Regions from separate parts of the Pontibacter russatus genome, predicted to be linked through region 3. Evidence: riboswitches for the same ligand, from Rfam matches in the RefSeq annotation. Region 3 holds a riboswitch; each other region holds the start of a gene.
What was found. A riboswitch is a leader RNA that binds a small molecule or an ion and turns the genes downstream of it on or off. The one in region 3 is predicted to bind S-adenosylmethionine.
Positions count from the first base shown of each region.

Region 1 (9,831 bases), 1.6 Mb from region 3:
AAGTCCTGCGACACAGGCACCTGCTCCAGATGCTCCAACAGGCTCGGGCCGTTGTACCACGGCATGGCCGCGGATCGGTCCACGATGTTGTCGCCTTTCAGGGCGCTCACCGGAATAAACGTGATGTCTTTGGATGTCAGCTTCTTGGAGAACTTCCGGTAGTCCTCTACAATCTGGTTATATACGTTTTCATCAAAACCAACCAGGTCCATTTTGTTGATGCAGATAACCAGGTGCGGAATGCCCAGCAAAGAAGAGATGATGGAGTGGCGGCGCGTCTGCTCCTGCACGCCATGGCGCGCGTCTACCAGTATAATGGCCAGGTTGGAGTTAGAGGCACCCGTCACCATGTTGCGGGTATACTGGATATGGCCCGGCGCATCGGCGATGATAAACTTGCGGCGCGGCGTGTTGAAATACTTGTAGGCCACGTCGATAGTGATGCCCTGCTCACGCTCCGCCTTCAGGCCGTCCGTCAGCAGCGACAGGTCTACCTCGCCGTCCTCGTTTACCCTGCCGGAGCTTTCAATTGCCTCCAGTTGGTCTATGTATATCTGCTTGGTGTCGTACAGCAAGCGGCCGATGAGGGTGCTTTTTCCGTCGTCCACGCTGCCTGCGGTAATAAATCGTAATATATCCATCTTAAAAGTATCCTCCTTTTTTTCGGTCCTCCATGGCGGTTTCCGACAGTTTGTCGTCAATGCGGGTAGCGCCGCGCTCGCTTATTTTTGATTCTATGATTTCAGCGATCACCGAGTCGATGTCGAAGGCGATGGACTCCACGGCGGCAGTACAGGTCATATCCCCTACAGTGCGGAAACGCACCTGGCGCTTCACCACCTCGTCTTCCGGCTCGCGGTAAATAAAGTCCGACCAGGCCATCAGCTTGCCGTCGCGGATCAGGCAATCGCGCTCATGCGTGAAGTAGATGTTGGGCAGGGTGATTTCCTCACGCTTGATGTAGTTCCACACGTCCAACTCCGTCCAGTTGCTGATCGGGAAGGCGCGCACGTTCTCACCCAGGCTGATACGGCCGTTGTAGATGTTCCAGAGCTCGGGGCGCTGGCGCTTCGGGTCCCACTGGCCGAACTCGTCGCGTACCGAGAAGATGCGCTCCTTGGCGCGGGCCTTCTCCTCGTCGCGGCGGGCCCCGCCGATACAGGCGTCAAACCCGAATTCCTCGATGGTCTCCAGCAGGGTATAGGTCTGCAGGCCGTTGCGGCTGGCATAGCGGCCCACCGGCTCCGTGAGGTTCTGCTTTTTGATGGTGTCCTCTACGTGGCGCACAATCAGTTTCTCGCCCAGCCTCTCCGCCAGCTCGTCGCGGTACCGGATGGCCTCCGGGAAGTTGTGGCCCGTGTCGATGTGTACCAGCGGGAACGGGAACTTGCCCGGCCGGAAAGCCTTCTCGGCCAGACGCACCAGCGTGATGGAGTCTTTGCCGCCTGAAAACAGGAGAGCCGGTTTCTGGAACTGGCCCGCTACCTCGCGCATGATATGGATGGCTTCCGCCTCCAGCTGGTCGAGGTAATCTAAATATCTCTTCGTCATATTTTAATTGTTCAATTGCTGTATTGTTAAATTGTTGAAAATTCAGGTATATGCTTCCAACCATTTAACAATCAAACCATTTAGCCTTTTAATTAACGTGCGTGCAGCCCGCACTCTTTCTTGGAGTCGCTCTCCCACCACCAGCGTCCTGCCCGGAAGTCCTCACCCTCGGCGATGGCGCGGGTGCAGGGGGCGCAGCCGATGCTCACAAAGCCTTTGTCGTGCAGCGGGTTGTAGGGGATATGGAGCTGGCGCACGGCCTCACGCACGGCGTCGAAAGACCAGGTCAGGAGCGGGTTGTACTTGATCATCTGGAAACCCGGGTCCCACTCCAGCAGCTGCAGGTCGTGGCGGGCGTCGGACTGCTCGGCCCTGATGCCGGTAATCCAGAGTTGCACACCCTGCAGCGCGCGCTTCAGCGGCTCCACCTTCCGGATATAGCAGCACTGCTTGCGGTTCTCCACCGAAGCGTAAAAGCTGAGCGTGCCTTTCTCTGTCACCATCTGCTCCACGGCCTCGTGCTGCGGGAAAAAGACCTCTATCTTTTTGCCGTAGTGCTCGTTGGTTTTGTGCAGCAGGTTGTAGGTTTCGTTGAAGAGGCGGCCGGTGTCCAGTGAGAAAACGCGGATCGGCAGGTTGTTCTCGAATATATAATGCGTGATGAGCTGATCCTCGATGCCGAGGCTGGAGGAGAAAGCGATCTGCCCCGGAAACTGGGCGGCCAGTATGGCGAGGCTCTCTTCTATGCTTTTGCCCTCCAGCAGGCCGAGCAGGGCCGGCATCTTGGTTTCTAAAGCTGATATCTGACTCATGTTGAAATATTAAATCTTAGTGGGTGTTCGTATATATGCCTTGCCTATATCCCTGTGGTATAACCAGTTCCGTTGCTCGCCCGTGCAAATTAAGCCAAAGGGCGGCGTTGCCTGATGAATAACCGAAACAGCATGGGAAAAAGGAACACCTTGCGGCGCAAAAGTACTGAGGGGTTGCATCTGAGGCAACAGATCCGGCAAGTTAGCAGCACTGCATACAGCAGCAACAACAGTAAAAAGCAGGGGTGTTGCGGAAATATGCCGAGGCAGGAAGGGTGGCAGCAAGGTGGCTACCGGAAACAAAAGGCGATGTGTAAGCTGTAGTTTGCATTATATCTTAAATTTATATGCTCCCGCCCCGCGGGATAGGACTTGGCACCTTCCCAAACGGGTGGTTGCCAGAGGGTCTTGGAGCCTATTCTCTCGCCTCTTCTATATAAATTTTACTGACGCTCAGGTCAATTATTAGTCAATTCGTAATTGAAGTACAAATTTAAGGCTTTTTTTGTTCAACTGCCTACTATGTAAGCGAAAATAAATTAACCGGGGCAGCAAAACCGAAGGCGCCGCCCCGGCTTTGGCAGCCGTCAGGCGGACAGCCGGGCCACGTACTTCACCAGCGAACGCTTGGCGATGGGCAGCAGCGAGTGCTCCAGGGGCACCGGTATCCGAGACACCACGGCAAAGGTGGCGGGGTTTGGCAGCGCCTGCCGTTCGCGCAGCAGCTGCCCCTTCAGGTTTTCGTGCGTCTGGGCCAGCCCGCGGCGCACTGTCTGCAGCAGCTGTGTGTTTATGCCCCTGTACTTTTCGTACGCGTTCTCAAAAACGGTCATGCGGTATATATAAACATGCGTTTCCTTGCCCGGGAAAGCATCCAGGAACAGATAGCCTTCGTCGTGGTACATGGGCGTGATGCCGACGGGGCTGATTTCGAGGTGGCGCTCCACAAAATCATACAGTTCCTGCCCAGACGCCACCGTCTGGTTGAAGCGCGGCGCGGCGTACGCGATAATCTCCTCGATCTGCTGCATCGTTTCGTCGTCTTCCACAATCTTCTGGTACACCAGCTCCAGCTTTTCGAAATCGGCGCGGCTGATGCGCTTGGGGAACGTCTCGTAGACCAGTTGCTTGTGCTCCTTCACCTGCAGCAGGTGGCGGTAGTGCATGATCAGGTCCGACAAGACGGGGTAGAGGCGGCGCTGGCCGAACTCGGTTTTGGCGGCTTTGAGGTAGGCCAGCAGCATGTACTTTTTGTACTCAAAATCGATGAGCCCCTCTGTAAGCCAGTTGATAGGTAGGGTTTTCATAAGCCTCCAACTTAATAGATTTTTTCTAAGAAACTGTTTCAGAACCTAAATGGGGTGAATAAATAAAGTTCTCACTTTGGTTAGGAAAGTTGAACGACCAACTATTCAAAACCTAGGTGATCACCAACTAAAAGAAAGAAAAAGGGGGCAGATATCCAAGCGACATGAGTAAGAAGGGCTGGGAGAGATTCAAACAGGCCCTCCCAGTTGTAAAAACCCCCAGCAAGCGGGGCGGCCGGCCCCCCTGCGGATTTAACAGAAGCATTGAACGCTATATTCTATATGGTGAAAACGGCTGCAGCTGGCGCAGCTTGCCGCATGACTTTCCCCGCTGGCAAACGGTCTATGGCTACTTCAGCCAGTGGAGCAAGGACGGCAGTTGGGAGGCGATCAATGCTTTTCTGGGCGAGAAGGCGCGCGTCAAATCAGGCTGCACAGCATAGGCTGGTGCTGGCAGGTGGTGCTGCGCACAGACGGTGCGAAAGGCTTCAAAGTGCTGCCGCGAAGGTGGGTGGTGGAGAGAACCCTCGCCTGGATGCTACATGCCAGGTGCCTGGTAAGGACTATGAGAAAAACAGAGTGAACTACCAAAGCATGAGCTATATTGCCATGATTACAATACTTATTAAAAGGCTTTAGTAGGTTTTACAACAGCCTCTCAGATACACCTGTTGTATGTGAACGTTTTAAAATAGGTTTACTTACAGGCTGACTCTGAAGCCGGATACTTGAGCGCCAGACATCACAAAAAAGAAGAAGCGGGCTGTAAGGCCCGCTTCTTCTTTTAAAAGTAAAAACAATTAACAATCAGCAACCAGCAATCCAACTTACTGGTTCTGCTCCAGCAGGTTCAGGAGGAATGCGTATTGCAGGGCTGTCTCTTTGTAGCGCTCGAAGCGGCCGGAGGCGCCGCCGTGCCCGGCCTCCATGTTGGTGTGCAGCAGCAGCATGTTGTCGTCCGTCTTCATCTCGCGGAGCTTGGCCACCCATTTGGCGGGTTCCCAGTACTGCACCTGCGAATCGTGGAGGCCGGTGGTGACGAGCATGTTCGGATAAGCCTTGGCTTCCACGTTGTCATAGGGTGAGTAAGACAGCATGTAGTCGTAGTACTGCTTTTCGGCGGGGTTGCCCCACTCGTCAAACTCGCCTGTCGTCAGTGGAATGCTGGTGTCGAGCATCGTCGTCACCACATCCACGAACGGCACGGCCGCCAGCACGCCTTTGAACAGCTCGGGGCGCATGTTCACCACGGCGCCCATCAGCAAACCACCGGCGCTGCCGCCCTGGGCAAACAGCTTGTCGGGATTGGTGTACCGCTGCTCAATCAGGTACTCCGCGACGTCAATAAAGTCGGTGAAAGTGTTCTTTTTCTTCAGCAGCTTGCCGTTCTCGTACCACTGGCGGCCCATTTCCTGGCCCCCGCGTATATGGGCGATGGCATACACAAAGCCCCTGTCCAGCAGGCTGAGGCGCACCGAGCTGAAGCCGGGGTTCATGCTGTTGCCGTATGAGCCGTAGCCATATAGCAGCGTCGGGTTCTGCCCGTTCAGCTCAAGCCCCTTGCGGTACACCAGCGACACCGGGATTTTGGTGCCGTCGTCGGCAGTGGCGAAAATGCGCTTTGCCTCATAGTTCTCCGGGTCGAAATCGCCTACCACCTCCTGGCGCTTCAGCAGCTCGCGCTCCTTCGTCTCCATGTTATAATCGTAGGTTGAGCTTGGTGTGGTGAGGGAGCTGTACTCAAAGCGCAACTCTTTGCTGTCGAAGTCGGGATTGGTGCTGATGTAGGCGGTGTAAGCCTCCTCATCGAAGTCTATATAATAATCCGTTTTCGGGTCGTTCCACTTCTTCACCCTGATTTGGGAGAGGCCGTCTTTGCGCTCCTGCAGGGCCAGGTAATCCCTGAAAATCTCGATGCCCTCCAGCAGCACGTTCTCGCGGTGCGGCACCACTTCCTTCCAGTTGGCTTTGCCCGGCTTGCTTACCGGTGTCTGCATCAGCTTGAAGTTAGTCGCACCGTCCTTGTTCGTGACGATATAAAACTTATCGCCGAAGTGGTCCACGCTGTACTCCAGGCCGCGCTCGCGGGGCTGTATCACCTTAAACACGCCGTTCGGCTTGTCCGCGTCCAGAAAACGATACTCGTTCGAGAGCGTGCTGCCGCTGCCGATGATGATATAGTCGTCGGATTTGGTTTTGTAGACATAGGTGCTGAAGGTCTCGTCTGCCTCGTGGTATACCTCCTTGTCCTGGGCGGCAGGCGTGCCCAGCGTGTGCTTGAAGATTTTGAAAGAGCGCAGCGCCGGGTCCTTCATGGTGTAGAACACGGTTTTGTTGTCGTTGCCCCACACGGCGCTGCCGGTGGTGTTGGGAATGGCGTCGGGCAGCAGCTTGCCTGTCTTCAGGTCTTTGAAGCGGATGTTGTATTTGCGGCGGCTCACGGTGTCTTCGCCGAAGGCCAGCAACTGGTTATTGGGGCTCACATCCATGCCGGCGGCGGCATAGTAGCTAAGGCCCTCGGCACGCTCGTTCGCGTTCACCATCACCTCCTCGGGCGCCTCCAGCGTGCCTTTTTTGCGGGCGTATATAGGGTACTCCTTGCCCTCCTCGTAACGCACGTAGTACCAGTAGCCATCGTCCTTGAACGGCACCGTGGCATCGTCCTGCTTGATGCGGCCCACAATCTCGTTGAACAGCTTCTCCTGCAGTTCCTCGGTGCCGGCCAATCGTTGCTGCGTGTAGGCGTTCTCTGCGTTCAGGTAAGCGATCACCTCCGGGTCCTCGCGCTGGTTCATCCAGTAATAGTTGTCGATGCGCGTTTCGCCGTGGGTGGTGAGTTCCTTGGGTAATTTTTTGGCAACGGGCGGTTGCGGCAGCTGCGTGGTAGGGGCCTCGGCTATTACCGCCGTATCAGCCGCGACAGTAGCGGCGCTGCTGCCACTGCCGGTGTTGCTGGAGGTGCAACCGGGCATAAAGGCCACGCAAGCGGAGAGTAGCAGGGCCGGGGCAGCAGCTTTCGTCATAAAGTTTTTCATATTTATCGTTGTGCTGGTTTATATAGGCGCAAAGGTCAGAACAGAGCCGTTAAAAATAGCGAATATTAAGGGATAAATATGCTGCAAGCAGCCCGATATTTCTTAATTTGACGCATCACGCTACAAGTATATATAACGTATGGCGACACAGGCAGAATTCGAAGAAGCGGTGGAAAGATCAAAGGCCCTGGCAGCGCGGCCAAGCAACGATGTGCTGCTGCAACTGTACGGCCTCTACAAGCAGGCCACCGACGGCGACGTGAACACGCCCCGGCCCGGCGGTTTCGACTTTAAGAGCATCGCCAAATGGGACGCCTGGAAGGGGCAGGAGGGGAAAAGCAGCGAAGAGGCCCGGACGGCCTATGTGCAACTGGTGAATGACCTGTCGGGAAAGTAGGGTATGGCCGCTGCCACCCGGGCATATATAGCCAATAGATTTCGACAATTCTTCCTGCTTACTTCCCTTTCCAGTGATTGCCGCAGTTGTAGCAGATAAATTTCCGGCTGAAGAAGGGCACCGGGAAACCCAGCAGGAGGTAGCTGAGGGAGAAAACCGTTTTGTTGTATTTCTCCTCGCCGACGTTGTCGGAGCCGCAGACCGGACAAACCCGGGCGGGAACGTGCTCCTGCAGCGGCGGGGCCAGCTCCAGGTCGTCGGTGTACAGGAACTCCGAGGTGCCGCCCTGTATCCTGGCCAGTATGGCGCGCGCCTCTTCCTCATCCTGGGCGGTCACCTTCAGCTTTACGCCGCCCACGGCCACCGAATAAAACGGCTGTGCCCCCACAATGTGCTCATCGCCCAGAAAGCAAAGGATGCCCTCTGCCTCCAGGCGGCCTTTCAGGATGTAGGCCTCTGTTACCTCGTTGAAAGTGGCGATGGTGACGAAGCGATCGGCCATGCGGGTGGTGCGTTAAAGTGCTATTGCTTCTTTGGCGGAAGGTCGAAGGCAACAGCCTCGTGCTCAAAATGCCCCTTGTGGGAGCCGTCGCAGAAAGGCTTGTTCTGGGAGCGCCCGCAGCGGCAGATGGATACCAACTCCCGGCCGCCCAGGCCATATACGTTGCCGTTCTTGTCTACTATCTCAAACTCGCCCTCTACCCGTAGCGAGCCGTTGTTGTTTACCGTTATTTTAGTTTTAGCCATCTTTAATGTTTGTTATATGTAGGTTATCATGCCAGCAGACAGACGAAGCCAGCTTGCGGTTTTGTCTATATAGGATTGCCGCCGGGGCTACAAATATAGCGAAATAGGCGGACAACTGGTGAAACGCACGGCAGTTGGAGGGAATAAAACAAAACCGGCCCCGGGCAGAGCCCGGAGCCGGTAAGGGAAATCTATATATCAACTTTACTTAGTTGCTGTAGAGGTAGCTGTAGGCCTGGCTCTTGCCGCCGGGCTTGGTTACCGTCTGCGTCAGCGGGAGACCGCGCTCATCGTAGGTATAGGTGTAGGCGTACGCATAAGTTTTATTGCTGTTGTGTACCAGCGCCTTCGAGGCCACCAGGTTATTGGGGCTGCTGGCGCTGCCCGGCTCCGCAAATGCGTAGAAGGGGTTCTGGTTTGAGTCGTAGGAGTAGGTGGTGGTGGAGAAAAGGCTGGCCTCGCCCTTCCCGTCTACCACGTACTGCTTCTCCTCGGCGTAGTTGCCGTTCGGCAGCAGGGCATAGGTGGTATAGGATTTCTGCCTGGCCTCCTTCTTGTCGTTCACCTCAAAAAGCGACTTCTTCTTCAGATGCTTCTCCTCGTCGTATTCATACGTGGCATAGGCGGTGTACTCCAGATTGCCGGCATTGTAGTAGGTCATGTCTGTTTTGGCGAGCAGCCCTTTGTCGTTGTAGGTATACACCTGCTCCGAGAGCAGCGCGTGGCTGCCGGCGGCGTGCGTGGTGGTCTTCAGCAATTTGCCGCTTCCGTCGCGCTCGTATTTCTCAAAGGTTTCGAGTTCGCCCGTTTTTTTGTCGTAGTGGTTTAACTGGCTCAGGTTCTTGCCGGAAAACACATACGAGGTCACTTCCGCGGAGTCGGCCAGGATATGGGATATCACGCCTTGGGTAAACTCCGGATTTACAGATTCCTGCTCATTTTTCTCGCAGGAGCTTAGTGCTACCACGCCACAGAAAAGGAGGGCGGGCATCAGTCTGTTTTTCAATTTCATTTGGCTAAAAGTTGAAATGATGAAACAAGGCCTGCTTTTGCAGGTTGCAGTCAAAACGCAACTTCTGTTTTAATAATTGCACAGGGTCCAAAAAAATATGAGCGGCGGGCTGCTGCCCGTGGGGTGCGGAGGGCCATAAGCAGCTATATTTCAGGTTGTAAGGCATTGGGTGCAGCCGCATGGGCGGGCGCATAATTTCTTCAAATATGAAAATTTATATATAAGGGAAAGGGCTCCGGTCTCAGTTCAGGCTCGCGCTGCTGGCAATGCTCAGCAGCTCGTCTCCGGCGTCAATGTTGTGGCGCAGTTCCTCTTTGAAGTTAACCGATACGCGCAGCGCCTTCAGGCCCGGCACCCCCGGCAACTCCTCCACCTCCAGGTGCTCCACCTGCCGGTGTATATATCCCTCCGACTGCAGGAAGTCGATGTAGCGCTGGTACTCCGCCACGTCTTTCTGCTGCGAGTACACAATGGCGATTTTGCCGGGCTGCGTCAGGCGCTCCTCGGAGCCGCGCAGCGTGGCCTTGTCAATCCGTTTTTTGACGATCTCGTAGCGCACGTTGTTGGCGCCGTCCACGTCGAACTTCTTCTCGTCGAGCCTGAACCGGATGGAGATCGGGTCGCTGTGAATGAGGATGAGCTGTGTTATCTCGAGGGGCAGCTTCAGGTTTGCCCGCAGCTTGTGTATGCGCCGGGCTATCTCGCAGGTGAGCATCAGTTGCCAGAGGCGCATGTTTTTGAGGTAAATGGGCTCGAAGCCGCCTTTGTTCAGCAGCGAGGCGCCGATATAGATGTTGTACTCCAGGCCATCGGTGCGGTACTTCTCGAAATAGTGCGGGAACAGGCGCTGCGCCTTCTCCTCCTCCCGGTCCAAGAACGTGGAGATGGTCTCGTTGATCATGAAAAGGCTCTCCTCGTATGCCCGGCGCTTGTTGTACACCACCCGGTAAGGGTTGTTGATGGCGTCGCG
Region 1 covers NZ_CP047984.1:1,160,519-1,170,349, reverse strand. The annotation lists gene GSQ62_RS04845 (sulfate adenylyltransferase subunit 1) at 1-641, opposite strand, end outside; gene cysD (sulfate adenylyltransferase subunit CysD) at 643-1,551, opposite strand; gene GSQ62_RS04835 (phosphoadenylyl-sulfate reductase) at 1,644-2,363, opposite strand; SAM riboswitch class I at 2,704-2,806, opposite strand; gene GSQ62_RS04830 (hypothetical protein) at 2,951-3,670, opposite strand; gene GSQ62_RS04825 (transposase) at 3,835-4,113, shown strand; gene GSQ62_RS04815 (S9 family peptidase) at 4,498-6,705, opposite strand; gene GSQ62_RS04810 (acyl-CoA-binding protein) at 6,845-7,102, shown strand; gene GSQ62_RS04805 (putative signal transducing protein) at 7,161-7,604, opposite strand; gene GSQ62_RS04800 (CDGSH iron-sulfur domain-containing protein) at 7,625-7,849, opposite strand; gene GSQ62_RS04795 (hypothetical protein) at 8,058-8,861, opposite strand; gene GSQ62_RS04790 (GAF domain-containing protein) at 9,103-9,831, opposite strand, start outside.
Region 1: it holds a riboswitch for S-adenosylmethionine, as region 3 does, so the genes downstream of both, GSQ62_RS04835 (phosphoadenylyl-sulfate reductase) here and GSQ62_RS18820 (O-acetylhomoserine aminocarboxypropyltransferase/cysteine synthase family protein) in region 3, are expected to answer to the same signal.

Region 2 (9,831 bases), 1.6 Mb from region 3:
AAAGTTGAAGCTGTTCTTCACGCCCACCGCAGAGTCGTCCTGCGCCAGCACGGTGGTGGGGATGCGGATATGGCGGATGCCCCGGTGCGCGATGGCGGCGGCAAAGCCCGCCATGTCCAGCACCGCGCCGCCGCCGATGGCGATGAAGTAGGCGTGGCGGTCGATGCGGTGGGTATTCACCGCCTCCAGCAGTTGCTGCAGCAACGGAATGCTGTTCTTCACCTCCTCGCCGCCCGTTATCACCAGCGGGTCAGCCAGTAGCCTGATGATGTCCGAATGCTTCGCGGCGTAGCTCTTGATCGCCTGGGTCAGGTGCGGGTGGGCAACCGCGACGCCGCGGTCAATCACAAAAAACACTTTGCGCGGGCCTGTGCCCTTGTCCTGCTGCAGCACATCCGTTAACACAGTATTCTCCGGGTCAAAAAGCCCTTGGGTAAAGTACACGCCGTACCTGAATTTCACTGCAAACGATTGCTCTATTGGCTCCATATATGATAGTAAATCGGTATGTCTCTTTCTAAGCCAGCCCACTGTCTCAGAGGCGAAGGGCTGAGCTTTATATAAATGATGCTGTTCCGGAGGCGGTTTACTCCACAAGCGCCGCGCCACAGGCCGCCTTCCTTCTAATCATCAACCTGTAATATAGCTATAACAATGCGCACGGCATAACAATTCTCAGGTGACGGCAAATTTGCGGGCTATATAGGTGGAAACCGGCAGCAGCAGCAGCACCAGCAGGCCGTATTGCCACCCTGCGAAGCCTGCGGCCATGCTCGCATTCATCACAATCAGGGCCAGTATGCCCGCCTTTACGGCTTTGATGATGAGCTTCGGCTCTTTGGTGGGCATGGCCCGGAGCAGGGGCGGGAAGATGAAGAACGCGAACAGCAGCAGAAACGGCAGGCTATATCTGAAAGTGAACTGCGGCAGCAGCGACAGGCTGATGATGCCTCCCAGCACAAGCGCGTACATCAGCACGGCTCCCCTCAAAGCGGCGATGTTGCCGCCATGCACCTCGCCGCGGCTTATCATGGTGATGGCGGCGATATATAAGATTGGGATCAGGGCGATGAACCACAGCTCCTCTACGGCTGCCGGCACGGCGCTCATGCCCAGCAGCAGGTTGCCGCCACGGCAGGAGCCCATGTTGACCGGACCCAGCAGGTTGTGGTGCTTGCCTTTCCAGTCGTAGAGCAGGGCCAGTAAGGCTACGGCCAGCGCCAGCGCAGCGCTTAGCAGCGACACCTGCCAGGCCGCCAGCACCCCACCCGCCAGCAGCAGCGCGCCCACGGCGGTGGCTCCGCCCACGGTGGCTTTTCCGCTCGGGATGGGCCGCTCCGGGCGCTCCACCCGGTCAAGCTCCGCGTCGAATACATCGTTGAACACCACGCCGCCGCCGTACAGCCCGATGGTGGAGAGCACCAGCCAGCCCAGCGGCTCCAGCGTCTCGCCGGTTAGGTTAATTTCCCAGAACGGGCGCGAGAGCAACATGCCGGAGGCCGCAAAACCCATCATGATATCGGCGATGGCGGTAATAATGTTGGCCGGGCGCATGAGCCGCAGGTAAGCCCCGAGTCGCGACATTACCGTATGAATTTTGATCCGAACTCGCCCTCGTCATTCTCCAGTTCGCCCACTACAGGCGTCTGACCGCCCCGCAGCACCGTACTGCCGGAGAATTTCTCGCGCTGGTCCACGGTGGCAGGCGTGAGCCAGTCGGACTCGTGCATCTGGCCGCTCTTGCCGAAGGCGTCCAGCGCATTCTGGTAGCACACTTTGCGCACATCCTCCAGCGATATGCCGCGCTCCAGCATCAGGGCAGCCGTTTTCGGCACCGAGAGCGGGTCGCTGATGCCCCAGTCGGCGGCGCTGTTGACCATGATGCGCTCCGTGCCGTACTGCTTCACTACCTCCACCATGCGCTCGTTGCCCATTTTGGAGTTCGGGTAGATGGTGAAGGCCGCCCAGAAGCCTCTGTCCAGCACATCTTTCACCGTCTCCTCGTTGTTGTGGTCCACAATCACCATGTCTGGGGCAATGCCGTGCTCCAGGCTCACCTCCATGCTGCGGATAGTGCCGGATTTCTTGTCGCGGTGCGGCGTGTGTATCTGCACGGGCATGTTTGTTTCCTTGGCCAGTTCCAGTTGCAGGCGGTAGTATTTGTCCTCGGTCGGCGTCTGGTCATCGTAGCCAATCTCACCGACGCCCACCACGCCTTCCTTATATATAAACAGGGGCAGCAGTTCCATCACCTGCTCCGCCAGTGCCTCGTTGTTCGCCTCTTTGGAGTTCAGGCCGATGGTGCAGTAATGTTTGATGCCGAACTGGCTCGCCCGGAAGCGCTCCCAACCCACCAGGCTGCTGTAGTAGTCTTTAAAGGAGCCAACATCGGTGCGCGGCTGGCCCAGCCAGAAGGCGGGCTCTATAATGGCCACAATGCCCGCTTTCCGCATGCGCTCGTAGTCGTCGGTGGTGCGGGAGGTCATGTGGATGTGCGGGTCTATGAGCATCAGGTTTTGCGTATTCATATATGTTTTATAACGGATGTGAGCGTATGGATTACTTTTGATTTAGCCTTCTATATCAGTCCGGCGGCCGATGGGATTCCGGTTCGTTTAGGTTCTGTCAACCTTGTAGGGCTCCTGCATCGTGGCGTTGCGGCCGATGTAGCCCCAGTTCAACTCGCCGCTTTCCACCTGCTGCTTCAGGTCTGGGTGGCTGTTCAGCAGTTCCCGGGCCGGTCCGAAGCTGCTCTGGGCGCAGGCCAGCGCAGCGGCCTCGCGCTCCAGCTCGTCGGGCTGCGAAAAAAGCCTTTGGATGTCGTGGATGGTGTGCTCGTCTATAAAAGGGCCTACGGTGCGCCACAGTTCCGGCGACACTGGCCGGCCGGCGGCCCAGCGCTCGTGCGCGTAGTCGGAGAGCATGCGGGTGAGCTCGGAGTTGCTGCGCTGGTCAAGGCCATGGATGCGGTAGAGCGGCTTGCCCACAAACAGCGTCTTGAGCACGAGCTGGTTCCAGGCGTCTTCCTCCATATACTCAGAGGGGAAGGGGTTATCCAGGGCCACGGCCTCGTACACGTCACCAATGTTGGTGCGCACGCCCTCCGAGGCCCTTTTGCTGAATCGCTCCGGGTAAGGCAGCAGGGGCAGGCTGCCATACAGCGCCACCTGCTCGCCCATATCCGCCGTTCCGAAAAGCGTCTCGACCTGCTTCACAAAGGCGTCGGCGTCCTGCGCGGGTAGCGAGAGCAGCAGCAGCGTGCGGGCTGCCTGGTCGGCGGTCCAGCGGCTGGGGTTGAAGCCTGCCCGCAGGGCATCGGCCTGCGCTAGATCAGCTTCTGTCAACTGCAGGTGCTCTTTGCCCACGAAGCGCGGCGCGGCGCTGAAGGCGAGGTAAAAGTCTTTCTCCTTTGCGGACCCGGAGCTTACCAGTTCGGTTTTCTGCGTGAGCCATGCACGGCCTTGCGGCGTGGTGCTGCGCTCGAAGATGCCTTTCAGAAATGCTTTGGTTGCGGAGATGTCTGCCTGGTACACGGTATGATCTGGTTTAAGGTAAACAACAAACTAAGGTACAGGTGTTTTCGGTATATAGGCTGCTGGCAGCCGCCCCAACGGCATCCGTACTGCGCTGCGCCAGGGCCCGGCAAACCGGTAACCAGCCTGATCCCGCTGCTGCGGACTAGGTAGAAAGTTTAAACATTGAATAAAAGGGTGCCATGCGGCGGGGCAGGCAGGCGACGCGGCCTCCTACAATACCCCTATGCTGTTGCAACAAGCACCCACAGGTAAAGATAAAAAGAATGATGCATATATATAAACCTACAGGAGAGGAAATATTAGCCGCCGCCGGAAAGTCGTTGCCGGACGTGCTGGCCCCACACCTGCAAGTGCTCTTCTGCGGCATTAATCCCGGCCTCTACAGCGCGGCCACCGGCTATCATTTCGCCCGCCCCGGCAACCGCTTCTGGCCCACCCTGTACCGGGCCGGCTTCACGCCGCGCCTTTTCCAGCCACACGAGCAGGGCGAACTGCTCACCTACGGGTATGGCGTCACCAACTTCGCGGCGCGGGCCACGGCGGCGGCGGCAGAACTGAGCCCGGCAGAACTGCGGGAGGGAGGGGAACTGCTCCGGCAGAAGGTGTTACTTTATCAGCCACAAGCCCTGGCGGTGCTGGGGATTACGGCGTACCGCACCGCCTTTGGGTTGCGCGGGGCAGTGCTGGGGCTGCAGCCGGAAAGAATCGGAGAGACGGAACTGTGGGTGCTACCAAACCCAAGTGGCCTGAACGCCCACTACCCGCCCGCTGCACTTGCCAGGGCATACGAGGCATTCAGACTGGCGCTGAAGTGTGATTAGACTAAAAGCAGTAAAACTAAAAGCCACTGCTGCGGATTATGCTCATAACCAAACCTTTTCTGCGGAGCAGGCTGCTGAGGGGGCGTGGCAGTTGCCCTGTATATGGGCAGAACAGCTTATTTTATATGAGAATATGGATCATGAAATTAGGGGTAAGGGTATAGAAGATTTAACTGTATATACATTATAATTACATTCACCCTTAAAATAATACTCTATACACAGATTTGAAATACTATTGCAATTATACGTTAACCAGTTGAACTATACTGCTTTCTGCCTTGTCTCCTTTATATAACCACTAAAATTTTTAAAGACTGCTATGAAGGAATTAGAAAGAATCGAGAAGGGACTCAACAAAAGCAAAACTTTACTCTACAAAGCTGACCAGCAAGGGCTTGCCTGCTCTTTTGTGAATGGGGGACTGGTGATTGATTCTTTCGTGATTCAGGATGATGTGCTGGCAGACGCTCTTTCCAAAAAAGGAATGAACGGCGTGGTGGAAGGAACGAACTTCGAGCTGCTGAAGAGCAATTACTCCTGGTTCTCCGTTCACGTGAAAACGAAGAGAGTCTACAGGCAGCTTGAGAAAGGCTCCGAAGCAATGGCTTAAACCTTACACTGAAACAGCTGCGCGCTGCAGGGCAAGCAGAGACTGTTTATATATCAGCAAAGGCCCTCCCCGTATACGGGGAGGGCCTTTGTGCATTTGCAGCGTAGAGATGTTTACGAAGGTGTGCCGGCATCACGTTGAACGTTGTTGACGCGAGTGTGCTGTTCATATGAGGTAGGGGCGTGGCCGCCGCCGGAATTTATCAAGACACTGCTTTTCCATATATAATCTTGTGTGGCTGGCAAGGTACAACTGACAGAGAAAGTTGTTTGGGCGGTGACGGCGCCATATATAGCCTGGCGGGCGGGGAGCGATGGAACAAAAAGCCGCCGATTTTGTTGATAAACCTGAAATTCAGGCCGCTGAGACGTAGGCCGCTGTCCGGCCAATCACCGCCTGTAACGCCCCTATGGCTGTGCAGCCATAGGGGCTGAAACGGGAGGAACGAAAATAATCTCCGGATTTTTATCAATTTGATATACAAGTGAGATTTATTTTTTACTTTTGTGAAGAATACTATTGCTACCCGCAATAAATTTATAGACGAAGAGGCGAGAGAACAGGCTCTTAGAACCTCTGGCAACCATCCTAACGGAAAGGTGCCACATCCTGCCCGACAAAGGGGAAATATAAATTAGAGAACCATGAACAAAACATCAGGCACTTTCCCATTCACCCGCTTTCCTCATCCTGACAATCTTGCCGCATCGCTGCCTGTGATGTGCTGTTGTTGCTGCCGTTCATCCTTCTAACTAAAGTGACGCCCGCCCGTGCCGGCACAGGCATGCCGCAGGAAGCAGGGGAACGCATCACCCGCCCATTTTTTAACAACACAGGAAGCGGCGCAGCCACAAGTTTATGACATCTACCATTGTCTCCTTTATCATATATAACAAAGCCTCCGGCCTTTTGCCCGACGGTGCGCGGCGCGGCACTTGTGGCTGTTGTTGAATGCCCCTGCCTATATGGCTGCCTCTGTGTGCTTTGCGGCAGGCACTTCTGGACCCTCATAATTTAAATAGCAACCCGAGCAGAAGCCTTGACCGGCTCATCCACTAAAATACTTTTGTATGCAAACCTTTAGATCCGAAATAGAGAACCCGATAGTTGAGAAGGATATCATTGAGCTGGAGAAGAAAATCCGCATGTACCGCACCGGCAAGATGCAGGAAGACAAGTTCAAGAGCCTGCGCCTGGCGCGCGGTATATATGGCCAGCGCCAGTTGGGGGTGCAGATGATCCGCATCAAGCTGCCTTTTGGCCGGGTCACCACAAAACAGCTTCTGCATATAGCCGGCATCTCGGATGAGTACTCTACCGGCAACCTGCACCTGACCACGCGCCAGGACATACAGCTTCACTTTGTGAGCCTGGACAGGACTCCCGAGCTCTGGACCCGACTGGATGAGGAGGACATTACCATCCGGGAGGCCTGCGGCAACACCGTGCGCAACGTGACGGCGTCGCCGGAGGCGGGCATCGACCCGAATGAGCCTTTTGATGTGTCGCCTTACGCCGATGCCACCTTCCGCTACTTCCTGCGTAACCCGATTTGCCAGGAGATGGGCCGCAAATTCAAGATTACCTTCTCTTCCAGCGACCGCGACACCGCCATGAGCTATATCCACGACCTGGGCTTTATACCTAAAGTGCAGGAGGTGAACGGAAAACTGGTGCGCGGCTTTAAAGTGGTGATCGGGGGCGGCCTGGGGGCACAGCCCATGCTGGCGCAGCCGATGTACGAGTTCCTGCCCGCCAACCAGGTGATTCCGGTGATTGAGAGTGTGATCCGGGTATTTGACCGCTATGGCGAGCGAAGCAACCGCAACAAGGCCAGGTTCAAGTATGTGATCAGCAAGATAGGGCTGGACGAGGTGATGCGCCTGATAAAGGAAGAGACCAGGGCGCTGAAAGTACACAGCTTTGAGGTGGATGAAACCGTGGACTTCACGCCTGCGCTCCCGGCCCCGAAAGCCATCCCGGATTATATCATTGAGAACACGGAAAAGTATGACGCCTGGCTCAAAACCAACGTCTTCGCCCAGAAGCAGGAGGGCTACTTTGGCATCTATATAAAAGTGCCGACCGGCGACATCAGCTCCGACACAGCCAGAATACTGGCTCCGTTGGTGCGCGACTTTGCCGGCGACGAGATACGCGTAACCCAGAACCAGGGGCTGCTGCTGAAGTATGTGAAGCAGGAGGCGCTGCCCTACTTCTTTGCGCAACTGGAGGCCCTGAACCTGGCGGAGCCGGGCTTCGACAGCGTGGCCGACGTTACCACCTGCCCCGGCACCGACACCTGTAACCTGGGTATTTCCAACAGCACCAATTTTGCCAAAGTGCTGGAAGACATCATCATCGGGGAGTACCCGGAGCTGATCTTCAACACCGACATCAAAATTAAGATAAGCGGCTGCATGAACTCCTGCGGACAGCACGGCATCAGCAACATCGGCTTCCATGGCTCGTCGCTGAAGAGCGGCAAAAACGTGTTGCCAGCGCTGCAGGTGCTGCTGGGCGGCGGCACCGTCGGGAACGGCGTGGGCCGGGCATCAGACAAAATCATCAAGGTGCCCAGCAAAAAGGCAACGGACGCGCTGCGCTACGTGATCAACGACTACTACGCGAACAAAGAGGACAACGAGCGCTTCAACGACTACTACGACCGGCAGGGCAAAAACTATTTCTACCAGCTGCTGAAGCCGCTGGCCGACCTGACCAACCTGACGCCGGACGACTTTATCGACTGGGGCCACCAGGAGGAGTACTCGACGGCCATCGGCGTGGGAGAGTGCGCGGGTGTGATGATTGACCTCGTGGTCACCCTGCTGTATGAGTCTGATGAGAAACTGGAGTGGGCCGCCGAGGCCCTGGAGGGCAAGCGTTTTGCCGATGCCATCTACTACGGCTACGGTTCGTTTGTGAGCACGGCTAAGGCGCTGCTGCTCGATAAGGGCCTGAAGGGAAATACCCAGATCGGCATCATCGATGATTTTGACGCAAATTATGTGGCGGAAGGCACGTTTGCCTTTGAGCCCAGCTTTAAAGAGACGGTGCTCCAGCTAAACCAGCATGAGCCGTCGGAGGCATTCGCCCGCGAGTATATAGGCCAGGCGCTGCTGTTTCTGCAGCAGGCCTCCAGCTACCGCCAGCAGCAGCGGCAAATGCCTTCGCCAAAGCCGGTAGAGCGTGGGGCGTAGGCAGGAATTTTGAATAACTGAATACTGATATCTGAATTCAATTATTCAGTATTCAGTTGCTCAAAATTGACTGAAGATGGCATCAGGAAGGTAAGATATATAGCAGGCGGTAAGAAATGATGCTGCCGCCGAAGCGGTCCTAAAGGCCATCGTGGGTAGGGCAGGTGCGGCAGGGCCAGCAGCCAGAAACAGGTGCAGGAACCGATAAACGCGTAGCACCTACCTCACAAAGGACGACATACGAGATACATGAGCAGTTCGCAGAATACAATACAAGACTCTCCCCCGGCTACGGTGCAGCCGGTTATCAACCCGCTGTTCCCCGTTTTCCTGAAACTGGAGCAACTGCAGACGCTGGTAGTGGGAGGGGGCAACGTAGGGCTCGAGAAACTCTCGGCCATCCTGGCTAACAGCCCGCAGGCGCAGGTGCTGCTGGTTGCCCCGGCCATATTGCCCGAAATTGAAGAACTGGCCAGCCGCCACCCGCTGGTGAGGCTCGAGAAGCGGGAATTCCGGGAAGAGGACCTGGCGGATCGTGACATTGTGCTGGTGGCGACGGACGATCATGTGCTGAACGTGACTATCCGGGACCTGGCGAAATCGCGCAAGATTCTCACCAACGTAGCTGACACGCCGCAGCAGTGCGATTTCTACCTGGGGTCTATCGTGCAGAAGGGCAGCCTGAAGCTCGCCATCTCCACCAACGGGAAATCCCCGACAGTTGCCAAGCGCCTGAAGCAGGTGCTGAACGAGGCGCTGCCTGATGAGATAGAGCAGGTGCTGGACAAACTCACCAGACTTCGCGCCCAGCTCACCGGCGACTTTGCTTACAAGGTGAAGCGCCTGAACGAGGTGACGGAGGTGCTGGTGGAGCCCAAAGCCCCTGTCGCCCGTAAAAAATCGAGGTACAGCACTACCGTTGTGCTGATGCTGGTGCTGGCGGCCATATCCCTGATGGTGACGGGGCACCTGCTCTTCAGCTATATCCCTTTCAGCACCATCGGCCACTTGGCCCTGGACGTGGCCGCGCAGGTCGACAGAGAGATCCTCATCTTTATACTGGCTGGTTTTGTGGCCCAACTCATCGACGGAGCCCTGGGCATGGCCTATGGCGTGAGCGCCACCACTTTCCTGCTGAGTTTCGGCATATCGCCGGTAGCGGCCAGCGCCAGCGTGCATGCCTCCGAGATTTTCACCTCGGGCGCCTCCGGCTGGATGCACCTTAAATTCGGCAACGTCAACAGCAAGCTCTTCAAGACCATTGTGGTACCCGGCGTGTTGGGGGCCATAGCGGGGGCTTACCTCCTCTTTACGCTGGAGGAGTACATCTACCTCATCAAGCCCATCGTGGCGGGATATACCCTGTTTCTGGGCATTCTCATTATCCGGAAGGTACTGAAGAAGCGTGTAAAGAAGAGCCCTGTGACGCGGCTTGGCATGCTGGGTGCTGTCGGCGGTTTTATGGATGCCATTGGCGGCGGCGGCTGGGGACCGATTGTTTCCTCGACGCTAATAGCGAAGGGCCGGCACCCGATGTACACCATCGGCTCCGTGAACCTGGCGGAGTTCTTCGTGTCCTTTGCCAGCTCGGCGGCCTTCATCTCGCTGGCAGGCATTTCACACTGGCAAATCATCATCGGCCTGATTCTGGGGGGCAC
Region 2 covers NZ_CP047984.1:1,173,199-1,183,029, reverse strand. The annotation lists gene GSQ62_RS04900 (3-dehydroquinate synthase) at 1-489, opposite strand, end outside; gene eboC (UbiA-like protein EboC) at 676-1,584, opposite strand; gene GSQ62_RS04890 (TatD family hydrolase) at 1,584-2,528, opposite strand; gene GSQ62_RS04885 (EboA domain-containing protein) at 2,616-3,533, opposite strand; gene mug (G/U mismatch-specific DNA glycosylase) at 3,800-4,357, shown strand; gene GSQ62_RS04875 (hypothetical protein) at 4,350-4,547, shown strand; gene GSQ62_RS04870 (hypothetical protein) at 4,680-4,970, shown strand; SAM riboswitch class I at 5,505-5,606, shown strand; gene GSQ62_RS04865 (nitrite/sulfite reductase) at 6,041-8,173, shown strand; gene GSQ62_RS21035 (TSUP family transporter) at 8,423-9,831, shown strand, end outside.
Region 2: it holds a riboswitch for S-adenosylmethionine, as region 3 does, so the genes downstream of both, GSQ62_RS04865 (nitrite/sulfite reductase) here and GSQ62_RS18820 (O-acetylhomoserine aminocarboxypropyltransferase/cysteine synthase family protein) in region 3, are expected to answer to the same signal.

Region 3 (9,831 bases):
GTCGCTCACCTGCAGGAAGTACAGCAGTTCCATGTTGTCTTCCGCCGGGATGAGCTGCAGCACGACCGCATCCGGGTTCTGCTTGTTGCCCTTGGCCAGAAACCACCTGCCCGAATTCGTCACCACATTCTTGCTGGCTGGCTTTCCGAGGTATGTCTGCTTCATGGTGAAGGAGCCGCTGGTGCTTCTCTCGCCGCTTTTTAATGTCAACTCGGTGTTGATGCCCTGGCAATCGGCGCAGGGGACGGTGCCCACAAAGGTTCCGGCAGGCGCAGCCATGGCCGCCTTTGGGGCCGCTGCCTTCGCACCCGCCTTTGCTTTGGCTGCTTTGCCAGTTTTAGCGGGAGCTTTTCTTTCTTTGGCTGCTGCGCGCCACGCTTCGTAGCTCGACTGTGCCTGTGCCTGCTGCAGGCCGAAAGTTATTGAGAATAGGATGAGTAAGGCGAGAATCGTTTTCATATAGAGGTTTTTTATCTGATTAAACCATGCCGGGATATATACCGGCTTTATCTGCCACGCAAGACGCTGCATCTGACAAACATAGAGACTGGCTGCAATCTTTCTTGTAGTGAAAGAGGTGCGGTTCGCCTGTTATTTAACTAAAGTTTGTTGTGATTTATTGTGCTATATATCCTGCGGAGAGACGTCTGCCCGCCTTGCCAGGATAGAGCAGAGGTGTAGCATACGCGCGGGTGGCGGTGGCATTTTGCTTGCTGGATGTGTATGGTTTGGGAGGAGTGGGAGAGATGTACCGGGAAGCGCGGCACCGTGAACAGGTGCGGCTGTTACCGCTGCGGGCAATTACCGGACGCTGTCAATGTATACTTTTCCGGTCGGAACGGCGGCCATAAACGTAGTCAGGCGGACATGGCTTTTTTGCGGCGGCTCTGGCGAAGCGAGTTGATGTTGGACAGGGCGATGGCCCCGACAATGAGCGCCACGCCCAGCCACTGCACCGCCCATACCTCCTCGTGTAGCACCACGCTCGACATCAGCACGGCCACGGGTAGCTCTGCGGCACTCAGGATGGCACTCAGGCCCAGGCCCGCCTTTGGAGTGCCATATGCGTAAAACAGCGGCGGTATGATGGTACCAAAGAGCGACAGCACAAGCCCCCATTTGAAGAGTCCATCCGCCAGAGCCCCGTTCACCAGAAACTCAGGCGGGAAAACAGTAAAAATAAGCAGACAGGCGCCGGTCAGTATCAGCGCACTCTTGGTGGTGGGGTGCATGTCATTTCCGGCCTTGCCGTTCACCATAAGGAATATGGAATAGAAGAAACCGGCCAGCAAGCCATATATGATTCCCATCAAATCAAAGTCGGGGATGCTGCCGGAAAACAGGCGCCCTGCCATGGCCGTGCCCAGCAGCACCAGCGCCACGGTGCCCACCTGCAGCAGCGGCGGGAATCTGCGGCTGGCGATAGCCTCCAGCGCCAGGCTCATCCACGTGAACTGCATCAGCAGCAGGATGGCGATTGAAGCCGGCACTGCCTGCACGCATTTGTAGTAGAAAATGCTCACCAGCCCCGAGCTGGTGCCCATGGCTACCAGTTTAAGCTTTCCCCGGAGCGTCGTGCGCTTGCCCGGGCCGCCGAACAGCTGCCGCAACAACACAACCGCCCAGAGCACCACCAGTCCGAAAAACACCTGCGCGCCCGTGACATCGCCTACGGTAAAACCTTCTTCATAGGCCAGTTTTACGAAGGTAGAGAGAATGCCAAAACTGCACGCGCCAAGAAAAACCAGAACGATTCCTCTGATCATTGATTGTCTTTTCTGAATTTGAGTCTAACAAAAGCCTCAGCCATATAGGCGGGGCCTATATGGCTGAGGCTGAAACCTATCCCTCGACACTGGCTTCTTCCACCAGTTGCTCCGCCTCCTGCTCCCCCAGGTACTTGTCTATCAGGTAATGCGCCAGGTACAGGAGCGGGGTGAGCAGGATGGCGATGCAGAATTTGTATATATAGTTTATCAGGGCCACGGAAAGCACCTGCTGCATGGGCCAGTTGCCGAAGAGGAAGAACGCCACGTACAGCACCACAAAGCTGTCCACTAACTGCGACACCAGGGTGGAGCCTGTGGCGCGGAGCCATATCTTCCGGCTGCCGGTAAAGCGGCGCAGCCAGTGAAAGATGGTGGCGTCGAGGAACTGCGAAAGCAGGAAAGCCGCCACAGAGCCGACGATGATGCCGAGCCCCTGGCGGTACACACTGTTAAAGGCAAAGTTGATGTTGAAAGGGTTACCCTCCGCATCCACGCTGTTCACGTCCAGCCAGAAGGGCGCGGGCGGCAGGCCCGTCACGATGCTGATCACCAGGAAGGCATATAGGATAAGGAACACCGTCAGCACGCTCACCTTCTTTACCCCGGCCTTGCCAAAGTAATCGTTGATGATGTCGGTGGTGATGAACACGACAGGCCATATAATCACACCGGCCGTTAGGTTAAAATCCAGCCGGGCGCCTCCCAGCACGGGTATCTGCGCGCCCGGCAGCCCGAGCAGCGCCTCCCCCGAGAATATCTTCACCCCAATCAGCTCGGCCAGCAGGGCATTGGCGACAAAGATGCCGCTGAGCACCAGAAACAAGGTAGTGCGTTTCTTATGTAAAGCAGATGTTGGGTGTGGCATAATTTTATGAGATGCAGCCGGATTTCCGGTAATCCGGGCGGGCTAAAATTAAGCATAAATCACCAAAAAGGTTTGATGATACGGCCCGTGGCAAATTGTATGCAGGCAAATGCTGGTGCTGCCCCCTCTGATCGCAACTGCAGCTATATATCGGATGGCAATTCAAGGATGCGGATTGTCTTAGGCAAAGCCTGCATCACCTTTCCTATCAGGCGCTCAAATTTCTCTTGTATTAGCCTGGCACAGGTACATTGTATATAGAATATGCGGGCAGCGCACCGGTACAGTTGCCTGTACACTTTCAGGCAGGCGTTCTGCGTCAGGGATCTATTCTCTTCTTTGGGCAGTTCCGCATCAGGGTTTCCAAAAGCTCTTATCTCAGCGCCCAGTTTGCCGCTGCTGAACCTGTTCTGGTTCCATGAGATCCGGTGCCATATATGGCTCTTTGAAGCATGTCGCCCCAGAAAATTACGGAAATCTGTAACGTCTCCTGAAAAACAGCATCTAACAAGAGAAAATTAACCAATCTAAATAAGGAGGATTGATATGGATGCTACAACTGAAAACCACGCACTTCACAGTGTGAGGGAAATTTTAAGGCTCACGTACGGGGTTGTGCCTGTTGTAGCGGGCTTAGACAAGTTCACGCACCTGCTCACCGACTGGGACAGGTACCTGGCGCCCGCCGTTGCCGACATGCTGCCCTTTGAGCCCCACACCTTTATGCTGATCGTGGGGGCGATCGAGATCATCGCCGGGATTATTGTGTTTGTGTGGCCGCGGATAGGAGGCTATATCGTGGCGGTGTGGCTGGCGGGCATTGCCGTCAACCTGCTCATCAGCGGACAATACCTGGATGTGGCAGTACGGGACCTGGTGATGGCCATCGGTGCATTTTCGCTGGCGAAGGTATCGGAGGCCGGCACGCCCTACCACAGCGTGGATATAAACCCGGCACACAGGCACACAGCTACGCTATAATACCGAAAATGCTCCCTTCCGTCGCCAGATCGGTGCGGGGGAACACCTCCCGCGCCTCAGCCAACAGGGGCGTCAGGTCTTTGTAGCGCACCGAGAAGTGGCCGATGAGCAGGTGGCGCACCCCGGCGGCGGCGGCGAGTTCGGCGGCCTGCCGGGCCGTGCTGTGGAAGGTATATGTGGCCCGCTCCCGGAGGTCGTCGGCGAAGGTAGCCTCGTGGTAGAGCAGGTCTACCTGGTGGAGGTAGGGGAGCAGCGCGGGCTTATAGCGGCTGTCGGAGCAGTAGGCGTAGCTGCGGCTGCGTTTCGGCTCCATGGTCACGTCCTTGTTATAAACCAGTATATGGCCGAGGTCGTCGGCAATGTCCTCGCCCCACTTCAGGCGCACGAGCTGTGGCGGCGTGAGGAAGGACGGCAGTTTCTCCTTGATGAGCGGGCGCGACTTCTGCTTCTCCCGGAAGAGGAAGCCACAGCAGGGCACGCGGTGCTCCATGGGCAGGGTGTGTACCGTCAGCTGTTTGTTCTCGAAAATCTTTTTGTGCGCGGTCGTCTCCAGCTCATGGAAAACTAGCGGGAAGCAGAGGTTGGTGCCGGCGTATTTGAACTGCAGGGTTAAAATCTCGGAAAGGCCGGGAGGGCCGAAGAGGTGCAGGGGCGTGTGGCGGCCCTGCAGATGCATGGTGGAGAGCAAGCCGGGCAGGCCGAAGTAGTGGTCGCCATGGAGGTGGCTGATATAAATATTGCAGATGCGCTGATGCTTTATCTTGTATTGCATCAGCTGCATCTGCGTTCCTTCACCGCAATCTATCAAATGGTACTGGTTGTCAATGGATAGAACCTGCGCGGTATGGTGTCTGTTTGCCGAGGGTGTGGCCGACGAACTGCCCAGTATCCTGAGTTCGAAATCCACAGCGGGCGGCTTCCTTAGTCTTCTTTGTTGGTCAGGTCCTGCTCAATCTCATGCAGAAACACGCGGTCAATGGCCTCTTCTACCGTTGGCAGGATATTCAGCACAGACTCCAGCTTTGATATTGTGATCAGCTTCATCACATGGTCCTGCAGGCCGGTCAGAATCAGCAGCCCGCTGGAGGAGTTGCACAGGCGGTTGGCGATCAGAATGGAGCTCAGGCCTGAAGAATCGGTGTATTTTACGTTGCTCAGGTCAAGAATCAGGTTGGTGATCCCTTCGGCATTCAACTTCACGAACTCAGACTTCAAATCCGGCGCAATGGAAGTGTCCAGCTTCTTCTCGTCAATCGTGATAATTGTATAGTTTTCCTTCTTATCAATCGTATACTTCATAGATCTACCAGTAAACATTTAGATGCGAATGTACCAAAAAGTACTTTAATATTCTCTATTTTCGGTGCTAAAATTATTGTTTCGAATGTGCTCCTCTATCCGGTTAAGCACGTTTTCGTAGCTGCTTTTCACAAACTTCCGGCCTGTGAAAACCTCATACAGCTCGATGTAGCGCTCTGAGATACCAGCCACGATGGCATCCGTCATTTCCGGCACCGTCTGGCCCTCCTGGCCCTGAAAGCCGTTCTCGATCAGCCACTGCCGCACAAACTCTTTCGACAGCTGCCTTTGCGGCTCCCCCTTCTCCTGCCGTTCCTCGTAGCCTTCGCTGTAGAAGTAACGGGAGGAGTCGGGGGTATGGATTTCGTCGATCAGGTAAATTTTACCGTCATGGCTGCCAAACTCGTATTTTGTATCAACCAGAATCAGTCCGTGCTGTGCTGCAAGTTCCGTGCCGCGGGCATATAACGCTCGCGTATATTGCTCTAAGATACTATATTCCTGCTCCGATACAAGTCCTTTGGCCATAATCTCATCCCGCGTAATATCCTCATCGTGTCCTTCACCGGCTTTGGTGGTGGGCGTCAGGATGGGCGCGGGCAGCTTGTCGTTCTCGCGCAGGCCCTCGGGCAGCGCCACGCCGCATATGCTTCGCCTGCCAGCCCTGTACTCGCGCCAGGCATGCCCTGCCAGGTAGCCCCTGATGACCATCTCCACTTTGTAGGGCTCACACCTGTAGCCAACCGTCACGTTCGGGTCCGGCGTCGAGAGCACCCAATTGGGCACAATATCGGAAGTGGCTCTCAGGTTCAGGCTGGCTATCTGGTTCAGCACCTGCCCCTTGTAAGGGATGGCGCGCGGCAGCACCACATCAAACGCCGAGATGCGGTCGGTTGCTACAATAGCCAGCTTGTCATCGAAAAAGTAGACGTCGCGAACTTTACCCCTGTAAAAGCCGGTTTGACCGGCAAACGAGAAATTGGTTTCTTTAATGGCCTCCATTTAGTCGGTGTCGTAGTAGACGGGCAAAGTTAACTATATTTTGGAGGCCTGGAAATATTTCAGAGTCTTGTTGCGGGGCAGGATGTGGCAAGGGGGATATGGGTTCCGTTTCATGTTGGATTATACTGTGGCCGGATGCATCAGGTTTTATACTATAGAAGCTATCATTAGTATTAATGCAAGTAGCTTGAGGTATGTGCCTATATATGTTGCAACACCTTTAATAGCCGCAGCTGAACCCCGGGGTTCAGCTGCGGCCCCGGCAACGAAAGCGGCAGAAGGCCCTACGACGAGAAAGAAAGTGCAGCAGATACAAAAAACGCTGTTTTTATTTGGATTTGCTTTTTTCGCGCTTTATCATTGTAACATCAAGTCAAGCATCCCTTCGGGAATTTGATTTATAAAGAAGAGTGGAGAGACAGGCTCTGGGAAACTCTAGCAACCTAACTACCGAAGTTAAGGTGCTAATTCCTGATTCCGGAACACCCGGAAGGATATAAATTGATACGAACATGAATAAGGGGACCAAGCCTACACAGCACAGTTTATTTTTTTCGCCAGCGGAAACACCGGCACGAAGCACTGGCTTTGCTTCTGCCGGTGCCGCCATGATACGCACGCCCCTGTGCGGCATGTGGTGTTGTTGCATCTGCTGACAAGCCGGGCAACTGCCGCCTCCCTCCGTCACCCGCTGGCTTTGGCCCGCCATCCATGAGCTTTGGCGAAAACCGCTTTCTAAACCAACATTCAAATCCATAAACTGAACAGCCATGTCAAAAACACTGCACTTCGAAACTTTACAAATACACGCCGGCCAGGAAGTTGACCCAACCACGCAGTCACGCGCCGTGCCGATTTACCAGACCACTTCTTACGCTTTCAAAAACGCGGAGCACGGGGCCAACCTGTTCGCCCTCAAAGAATTCGGCAATATCTATACCCGCATCATGAACCCCACAACGGATGTGTTTGAGAAGCGCATGGCGGCCCTGGAGGGGGGCGTGGCAGCAGTGGCGGTGGCTTCCGGCATGGCGGCCCAGTTCCTCGCGCTCACTAACATACTGGCGGCCGGGGATAATTTTATCACCAACAGCTACCTGTATGGCGGCACCTACAACCAGTTCAAGGTGTCCTTCAAGCGGCTGGGCATCGAGGCCCGCTTCGCCGCAACTGACAAGGCCGAGGACTATGAGAAGTTGATTGACGAAAACACCAAGGCCATCTATACCGAAACGATTGGCAACCCGCGCTTCAACGTTCCGGATTTTGAGGCGCTGGCGGCGCTGGCGAAGAAGCACGGCCTTCCGCTGGTGGTGGACAACACCTTTGGCGCGGGCGGCTACCTTTTCCGCCCGATTGAGCATGGCGCGAACGTGGTGGTGGAGGCCGCTACAAAATGGATTGGCGGCCACGGCACTAGCATCGGTGGCGTGATTGTGGATGGGGGCAACTTTAACTGGGGCAACGGCAAGTTTCCGCAGTTTTCGGAGCCTTCTGAGGGCTACCACGGCCTGAATTTCTGGGAGGTGTTCGGGGCAGACGGCCCCTTCGGCAACATTGCCTTTGCTATCCGCGCCCGTGTAGAGGGCCTACGCGATTTCGGCCCGGCGCTCAGTCCGTTCAATTCCTTCCTGCTGCTGCAGGGCCTGGAGACACTCTCGCTGCGCGTGGAAAGAACCGTAGAGAACGCCATGGAACTGGCCAGATGGCTGGAGCAGCACGAGCAGGTGGAGGCAGTGAACTACCCCGGCCTGGAGCGCAGCGAGTACCACCAACTGGCGAAGAAATACCTGAAGCGCGGTTTCGGCGGGGTGCTGTCTTTCACGCTGAAAGGAGAGAAGCAGCAGGCGGAGACTTTTGTGAACAGCCTCGAACTGGTGAGCCACCTGGCCAACGTAGGCGATGCGAAGACGCTGATCATTCACCCGGCCTCCACCACACACCAGCAACTTTCGGACGCCGAGCAACTGAACGCAGGGGTGGAGCCCACGCAACTGCGCGTATCTCTCGGCATTGAGCACATCGACGACATCAAGGCAGATTTTGAGCAGGCCTTTTCCAGGGTGCGTGAGTCGCAGCCAAAGGCGGCATTATAATTCAATTCGCAAGCATGCCATCACATCACGTTTTTCATTATAACGATACCTTCAGGCTGGAGACCGGCGCGGCGCTGCCTGGTTTCCAGCTTGCCTATACCACCTACGGCACCCTGAACGAGCAGCGCGACAACGTGGTGTGGGTGTGCCACGCCCTCACGGGCAGCTCCGACTTCACCGACTGGTGGTGCGACCTGTTTGGCGAAGGGAAGCTGTATGACCCGCGGGAGTGGTTTGTGGTATGCGCGAACGCACTGGGTGGCTGCTACGGCTCTACCGGCCCGCTCAGCCTGAACCCCCAGACGCAGCGACCCTACTACCATGCCTTTCCGCAGGTGACGAACCGGGACGTGGTGGCTGCCTTTGACTTGCTGCGGCTGGAGATGGGGCTGGCGCGGGTGCATACCCTGATTGGCGGTTCGCTGGGCGGGCAGCAGGCCCTGGAGTGGACGCTGCTGCAGCCGGGCGTGTTCGAGCGACTGGTGCATGTGGCCTCCAACGCACGCCACTCGCCCTGGGGAATCGCCTTCAACGAGAGCCAGCGCATGGCCATCCGGCAGGACCCCAGCTGGGCCACCGACACGGAGGCTGCAGGCAGGGAGGGGCTCAAAACGGCGCGGGCCATTGCCATGCTTTCTTACAGGCACTACGACACCTACGCCGCCACCCAGCAGGAAAAGGACGAAAGCGCCCTGGACAATTTCAGGGCTGCCAGTTACCAGGTGTACCAGGGCGAGAAGCTGGCGAATCGGTTTAATGCCTATACATATTTTCTACTCTCCAAAGCCATGGACTCGCACGACGTGGGCCGTGGGAGGGGAGGGCTGGAGAAGGCGCTCGCGCAGCTGAAGACCCGCTGCCTCTTTGTGGGGGTGGACACGGACATCCTCTTTCCGGTGGAGGAGCAGCGCTTCCTGCACGAACATGTGGGCGGCTCCTCTTTTTACCTCATCCGCTCCAACTACGGGCATGACGGCTTTCTGGTGGAGTTTCCGCAGCTAAAGGAGGCGGTGACGCAATTTTACCGGCAAGATGAAAAAGTAGCGGCAGTAGGTTATGCGCGGCAGGAGCACTAAAGGCATTGGTTATCTGGGCATTGCCTGATTTCATATATCAGCCACTCAGCCCATATATGATTAGAGCAGGCGAAGCTACATTTGCGCGTGAATAGCCTGATGGGCCATCAAATTTGGCATGAGCGAATGAGCGTCTTTTGCGGGATGGCGTAATTGGCACAAGCAGCAGTAGATTGAGCGCCTATGCCTGCTCTTCTATAGGTTGAGGAGGGGGTTAACGTCTCTCTTGCAGCAGTTAACAGAGATATATTGACCAGGTTCATACATGCCAGTTTATACCTTGATTATTTCCTGTTCTGCACAGCCTTTTAAAGAATAGGACAATTGCAATATCAAGAATCCATTTAGTTTGATATTTTGTAGCTGAAAAGCTTTTTTGACCGTACATATAAGCAGATTGATGGCGCTTATCTGTACGGACATGAAAAAAAATCTAACGCTCTACTTCACCTGCTTTCTGTTTCTTTTTGCATTCTCATCCTGCAGGCAGGATGGGCCTGCCCCCATACGCAATGTAAAGGCCGGGCCTAAGCTATTAAGAGCACAGGCAGGAAGCTCATTTACAAATTACGCTTACATTTCCAACCAAAAGCAAAAGAGCCTTGGCAGCGTGTACACGAAGCAGGTGCTGGTGGCCTTTGCAAGCGGCCTGTCAGCCGAGCAGGAGCAGGCTATACTGGCACAGTATGGCTTTGTGAAGGAGGCAGCAGCAGAACAGGTGGCCATGAGTTCCGGGCAGTTGC
Region 3 covers NZ_CP047984.1:4,532,463-4,542,293, forward strand. The annotation lists gene GSQ62_RS18785 (copper resistance protein NlpE) at 1-459, opposite strand, end outside; gene GSQ62_RS18790 (EamA family transporter) at 858-1,766, opposite strand; gene GSQ62_RS18795 (queuosine precursor transporter) at 1,843-2,634, opposite strand; gene GSQ62_RS18800 (hypothetical protein) at 3,217-3,615, shown strand; gene GSQ62_RS18805 (ribonuclease Z) at 3,605-4,522, opposite strand; gene GSQ62_RS18810 (STAS domain-containing protein) at 4,537-4,914, opposite strand; gene GSQ62_RS18815 (phosphoribosylaminoimidazolesuccinocarboxamide synthase) at 4,960-5,916, opposite strand; SAM riboswitch class I at 6,312-6,419, shown strand; gene GSQ62_RS18820 (O-acetylhomoserine aminocarboxypropyltransferase/cysteine synthase family protein) at 6,687-8,012, shown strand; gene metX (homoserine O-acetyltransferase MetX) at 8,027-9,088, shown strand; gene GSQ62_RS18830 (hypothetical protein) at 9,510-9,831, shown strand, end outside.